Regions from separate parts of the Bacillus sp. z33 genome, predicted to be linked through region 1. Evidence: riboswitches for the same ligand, from Rfam matches in the RefSeq annotation. Region 1 holds a riboswitch; the other holds the start of a gene.
The links. A riboswitch is a leader RNA that binds a small molecule or an ion and turns the genes downstream of it on or off. The one in region 1 is predicted to bind thiamine pyrophosphate.
Positions count from the first base shown of each region.

Region 2: it holds a riboswitch for thiamine pyrophosphate, as region 1 does, so the genes downstream of both, thiT (energy-coupled thiamine transporter ThiT) here and AC4G3L_RS08395 (hypothetical protein) in region 1, are expected to answer to the same signal.

Region 1 covers NZ_JBZFQN010000002.1:267,527-270,948, reverse strand. Annotated here, with positions in the region: gene thiE (thiamine phosphate synthase) at 1-124, opposite strand, end outside; gene thiD (bifunctional hydroxymethylpyrimidine kinase/phosphomethylpyrimidine kinase) at 121-936, opposite strand; gene thiM (hydroxyethylthiazole kinase) at 933-1,688, opposite strand; gene AC4G3L_RS08395 (hypothetical protein) at 1,688-1,936, opposite strand; TPP riboswitch at 2,022-2,124, opposite strand; TPP riboswitch at 2,191-2,294, opposite strand; gene AC4G3L_RS08390 (metal-sulfur cluster assembly factor) at 2,469-2,777, opposite strand; gene AC4G3L_RS08385 (prolyl oligopeptidase family serine peptidase) at 2,849-3,422, opposite strand, start outside.
Region 2 covers NZ_JBZFQN010000002.1:153,025-156,446, reverse strand. Annotated here, with positions in the region: gene AC4G3L_RS07805 (universal stress protein) at 1-223, shown strand, start outside; gene AC4G3L_RS07800 (helix-turn-helix domain-containing protein) at 387-851, opposite strand; gene thiT (energy-coupled thiamine transporter ThiT) at 1,155-1,745, opposite strand; TPP riboswitch at 1,859-1,959, opposite strand; gene AC4G3L_RS07790 (dicarboxylate/amino acid:cation symporter) at 2,029-3,288, opposite strand.

The DNA.
Region 1 (3,422 bases):
CCTTTTCCCGAAATTGAAAAGCAGTGATTCCCCCTTTTAATGCTTCTTCAAGCACTTCTAATGGATTGTTTAAGATATTTTGTGAACCCATTACAAAATAAATACGAAGGAGATGTCGATTCAATTTAGAATCACCTCACATTTTTCATACTGATTATAGGCAAAATGATTCGTCGGCCCATGCCCATGTCCCAATTGCAAATCATATTTGATTCCCATTTGGATGAATTTTTTCGCCTCTAAAATTGCTCCAAGGGTCGAATATTCATTTGCAAGAAAAGCCGTAATCGCTGCAGAAAAGGTACATCCTGTTCCATGCGTATTTTTTGTGTGTACTCTTTCCGATTGCAAACTGAATGTCTCTCTACCCACCAAATAGACTGTATCCTCAGCAACCTGTTGATTATCTATATGGCCGCCTTTAATGACCACGCATTCTGCTCCATAGCTCATCATGATTTCTGCTGCCTTTTTTCTATCATCTGCAGTTACGATGTCTATTCCACTCAGTACTTCCGCTTCCGGTATATTGGGCGTAATCATAGTAGAGATAGAGAATAACTTTTTACGCAGGCTGTGAACTGCCTTTTCATGCAATAGACTCGCTCCGCCTTTTGCAACCATAACCGGGTCAATAATAAGTGGGATGTCGAGATCCTTTAGTACGTGGTATACTTCCTCAATAATTTCCTCAGAATATAACATACCTGTTTTAATCGCTGCTACATTAAAATCTTCAACAAGTACTTCAATTTGCTTCCGAACAAACAAAGGATCAACAGGATAGATTTCATGTACTCCGTTTGTATTCTGCGCTGTTAAAGACGTAATGGCTGATGTCCCAAATACTTTTAACTCCTGAAAAGTCTTTAAATCAGCCTGGATTCCTGCTCCACCACCACTATCAGAACCAGCAATCGTCATAACTACTTTCATATCAAGTCCTCCCCTCTGGATAACCGATTCAATTCATTTAAAATAACTGTCTGGAAATCACCTACATAGTTAGATTGTTTACCGGCCAAACTGCCGATAAGTTTATATTCATGTAAAAGTTCCTGCAAATGGACAAGATTTACCTCCTTGATTGTCAATGCAGCAGCAGAAATAGCACTTAACAAGCACCCTGTACCGGTAATCTGTGTCATGTTGATATGGCCTCCTTCTACCATGGTGCATATGGATCCATCCGTTAAAACATCTTTCTCTCCAGATACAATCACAAAGCAGTTATATAAATTGGCGATTTTCTTTGATTCCTTTTTAAGATCCATCTCACCCGATCCACCATCTACTCCCTTTTGTGTCCAGTCGACACAAGCAATGGTGGCAAGCTCCCCTACATTGCAACGAATCAAAATAAAATCAATTTCTTCCAAGAATTCCTGAACACTTTCTTTACGAAATGTACTCGCTCCCACGCCAACCGGATCAAATACAACTGGAATACCATGGATATTTGCTGCCTTTCCGGCTGTCAGCATAGCTTCTTTTGTCCGTTTATTGAGTGTTCCAATATTAAGGAGTAAAGCATCTGCTTTACTGACAATTTCCTCTATTTCATTTTCTTCATCAGCCATAATAGGAGCTGCTCCAACTGCCAATAGGCCGTTTGCCTGTAAAGGTGCTGCCACATAATTAGTCATACAATGAATAAGTGGCTTCCTATTCCTAATTTGTTTAAGCATTATCTTAACCCCTCCGGAATCCAACTTTGTTTAGACATCACCATTTCTCCAAAAATCCACTCGTACAAAAAGCTTTTATGGAAAAGTTCTATTAACTTGTTTTGCTTTTGTTCATGGGCATGGCGCACATAATAGTTCAAACTCTCTATTGGCAATGTTCCATCGGCGAGCTTTAATATGAATGGATAATCAAACCTCCCTTTCCAGCAAACATACTCCTCTCTTCGCACTTCGTTGCAAAATGCCATTTTCAGCCCTCCATTTTTTGGTGGACGTATGGAAAAAGACCCTTTAATAGTGTGGGTATTTCACATACTAAAAAAGGGTCTCATATCAACTGATGATATTGCTCCCTACGTCAGTATTAACTGTACAGGTTCAAAGGGTCAGGTTTTACCTTCTCAACTCGCATTCATGAGTCCCCCCGCAATCAAAACTATTTAATTGGAAACAAAAAAAGCTCTTCTAAAAACCTGAAGAGCTTTTCGCACATATCCAATAGGCCTATGTACTAATTGCTCCCTACGCCAGTGTTAACTGACAGGTTCAAAGGGTCAGGTTTTAACCTTCTCAACTCGTATATAATGAGTCCCCCCGCAAATAATTTGATTATTTTTACTTTATCAGAAATAAAAGCTATTTTCAATCCAGTATGCTAATTACTTTATGCCATTTGCTAATATGGATTTTGATTCAATCGCCTTTTTTAAAGTTCCCCGTTTCCTCATTACCACTGCATAAAAGAAGAGAGCCCATAAAACAGCTCTCTTCTTTTCTCAATTATCGGATGCCCAAGGCAATTTTTGCATAGCGGGACATACGATCCTTTGTCCATGCCGGTGTCCAAACAATATCCACATCTACATTTTTCACTTCCGGCAGTTCTTTCAATGCATACCGTACCTGATCGACAATGGTACCAGCCAAAGGACAGCCCATAGCTGTTAAAGTCATTTTAACTGTGACGTCACCTTCTTCAGTCATGTCCACATCATAGATTAACCCTAGGTTTACTATATCAATACCCAATTCTGGGTCTAAAACTTCTTCTAATGCACTCATAATACTATCTTTCATGTCTTGGTCCATATTCATTCTCCTTCCATCACATTCATGCTTCAATCCTACCAAACTTTGGTCAATCTGACCATTCTTATTCCTTATACAAGCTTCTCTTCTATAAAGTTTACAGCCTCTAGCAACCCTTTTCTTGTTACGGCGTGTCCGGCATTTTTTTCGGATATATAAGTAATCATCCCTGTTTCTACTTTTTCTTGGTGTTTATCAATAAATGCACGACTACCTGCAATAGGTACGACCGGATCCTTTTCCCCATGCCAGATGAAAAGTGGCCGATCTCTTAATTTTTCAGGTTGCAGGGATAAATCAAATTTTTCAAGAGAACTGAATACTTTCCATTTCTCTTCTTCCGTAAATCCCAAATCAATTCCCTGTTTCTCAAATTCATTCACTTGGTACTCTGCAAACTTTCTATAGGCCGGATTCCCCATCATACTTACTCCAACACGAATCCAATCATATTGAGTTAACGCACCAAGCGTCGTGATTGCGCCCATAGATGTCCCGCCAAGGCCTATACAATCATGAATCGCTAATCCATGTTCAGTGATATATTTTTTAATTATATGAAGTTCTTTTATGGAAGTTATGACAATTTTCCAAAATGACCTAGATAAATTCTGTGTATCCCCATCTTCACGTTCCCCGTGCAAG
Region 2 (3,422 bases), 110 kb from region 1:
AAGATATGTAAACAGTCTTGAAGATAATAATTTGATTCATTCACATTTTGTTGTACTCGAAGGGGACACGGATGATATGATTCTCCAATACGCAGAGAAAGAAGGTGCCGATTTAATTATTGTCGGCAACAGCAGCAGTTCCGGCCTTCGTAAATTATTCCTTGGAAGTATTTCCGAAAAAATTATAAGTAATTCCAATTGCCCTGTTTTAGTCGCTAAATAAAGACTAAATGTACCTGATCCTACTAATATGACCTCCTGCTTTTCTGCAAAGAAACAGGAGGTCATCCATTTGCCTTCTCAAATCGAAAACTCCTTAAATTAAAAGAGACATTCCAGGAAAACTTCATTCATATGTACCGCAGGAATCTCTCTTATTCCAAACATTATGATTGCAGAACTTTATTGACTAATTCTTTAAATTTACTATGGACATCGTTTTCATTTAATGAGCTATAAATCCGGTATTGATCCTCGTCCAGAATCCGGTAGTGTTCACTTATCATATTTTGCTGCAGAACATACCCTCCTTCAAGCAGAATATCTTTCCACCATACCTTGCCGCCAAGCATTTTTTCTTTTCTGTAATCAATTCTTTCTCTTGAAACCGTTTCAATAACTTCGAGTGGATCCCCGCCAAATAATGTCTGCACAGTTAAGGTTTCACGAAACAATGAAACGACAGCCACAACAGTTGTCCAGCTTGCTTCATTGCGTTCCTTTTCGATCTGCACCAATGTTTTTTTGGAAATTCCTATTATTTCAGCCATCTTGTCTTGTGTATAATCAACCTCCACACGGATTAATCTCATACGTTCAGATATTAGACGAATAATCTCATCCTTACTCATAAACATCCCTCTTCCCATCTATAAATTAATATTTTATACTCTCCACAATCAATGTTCACTACTACTATTATAATAGAAATAAATGGAAAAGAGGTACTATAATGTATATATTTACTAATTTTTTTATATTCCCTTGTTCTTCTTCCTAAAAACCTACTTAGAATAAAAGTAAAGGTCAAAAGAACCAGTCTATACTAAAAATAATAATTCATTAAGAATAGAGAAATAGTACACAGTAGGTATAAGCGAAACACAAAAAGGCTCTCAATGATGTTGAGAGTCCAGATATAGTGATTTATTCATTTAAGAATGATGTGCGGGCTTTCTGAGGATGACTCGCGGTGCGGCAGCAAATAAAAGCATCATAATAAATCCGCTAACAATCACACTTGGCAACATGTAGGATAAATTATACAGTAACGAAAATACAGCGACCGATTGGCCATCGGCCGAACCAGAACCAAAGAACACGATTCCGGCAATAAAATGAGCGATAAAACGCAGAGTACTACCGAGTAAGATTCCCATTAGGACCATACCAGAAGTTTTCAAGTCCTTCTTTCTAATTCCTTCTCTTTCAACATACTTAAACACAAGTCCTGCTAAGCCAACTACCGTATAGGCAACAATATAATCAAGGAGCCCTTGAATAGGGTGCATGATATAAGCAGTTCCTGATAATATTTGCAATAGACCAAGCAGTAATCCTGTTGTTACGCCCCCTTTGACACCCCAGCGATACGCCATTAAAAAAACAGGTACCATAGCAATTGACACGCTTCCTCCCTGCGGCCATAAACTGAAAGACAGAACACCGGCCAATAAATCAAAGATAAATGCCAAAGCAGAAAAAACAGAAATCTCCACCATAAATAATAATCGGTTGTTTCTCATTGTACTTCCCCTTTCTATCAAGAGTTTTGAATAGTCATCTCAAGTCTTGATCGGGCATAAACAAAATACAAAAAAGCAATGCGCGCACAAAATGGCTCGCATTGCTTACATTTACATTCATTCAGCCACATTCCTACGCTAGTGTTAACTAACAGGTTCAAAGGGTCAGAACTCATTCGTTCACTCTCAGCCACTGGCTCCCCTTGTGGAATACTATTCATTTCTTACATCGTACTAATTTTGCCATCTATAAGCAAGCATTTACTTTTCAAAACTAAACTAATTAGGCAGTCATTTCTTCTACTTCTATTTCTGATGCTTCATTTTCCCTTTCTTCGCGTTTCTTTTCAGATTCAGCAATGATAAGAGCACAAGATGCATCTCCTGTGATATTAACTGCTGTTCTAGTCATATCAAGTAAACGATCAATACCCAAGATCAATCCTACACCTTCAACTGGAAGGCCAACCTGTCCAAGAACCATGGTCAGCATGATTAATCCCACACCTGGTACTCCCGCTGTTCCAATACTTGCAAGAACAGCTGTTAATATTACGGTAATTAATTGCGTCATCGTAAGTTCCACGCCATAGGCTTGGGCAATAAATACAGTGGCAACCCCTTGCATGATAGCTGTTCCATCCATATTAATGGTAGCACCAAGTGGCTGTACAAAACTGCTGATGCTTTTTGGTACTTTCAACTCTTTTTGTGTAAGCTCCATAGCTACCGGCAAAGTTGCACTGCTCGATGAAGTACTAAAACCTACTGTCATAGCTGGGAAAAACTTCTTGAAAAATTCAATTGGATTACGTCTCGCAAATATTGTAATGGCTCCCCCATATGTGAAAATGGTATGAATCAGCAATGCCAATAGAACGACGATCATATAAAGACCCATATTTTTAATAGCTGGGAGACCCTGATTGCCAATAGCAGTTGCTATCAAGGCAAAAGTCGCATACGGTGCTGCTTTCATAATAAGGTTAACTAAATACATCAGTACCTCATTACCTTGCTCCAAGAGGTTAATAATACCCTTTGTTTTCTCACCAAGAGCCGTAATGGCAATCCCAAAGAAAATAGACATTACAATTACTTGGAGCATATTTCCTTCAGCCATCGCCTGAATTGGATTCTTTGGAATGATATTAATGAGAGTTTCAGAAAAAGAGGGGGCTGTAGTGGCTGTATATTCAGCCGAGGCAATATCAAAATTACCTCCATTCCCTGGTTTAATGACTAAGGCAAGGAATATACCAATTGTGATGGCAAATGCAGTTGTAGACAGGAAATAAAGAATTGTTTTACCACCAATCCTGCCGAGTTTTTTAGGATCACCCAAACCTGCTGTACCCAAAGTGATTGAAATGAGTACAATCGGGACTACTAACATTGTGATGGCATTAATAAACAGATTGCCAATTGGTGAAAATGCTACAGTATTTAAGATTTCAAATAATTGAGGTGAAAAAATATTAAGAGCTAATCCTACAATCGCACCAATAAATAATCCTAATATAATTCTAATTGTAAGGTTCATAGATGCCCTCCTTCAATTTTTTATATTATCAATTTAATAATCCTCCCTAATAAGGAGGATTTATCAAAAGTACATCTAACTAATCAGATGCATTTTTTATTATTATAATATAATAATAGTAGATTATTCCTAAG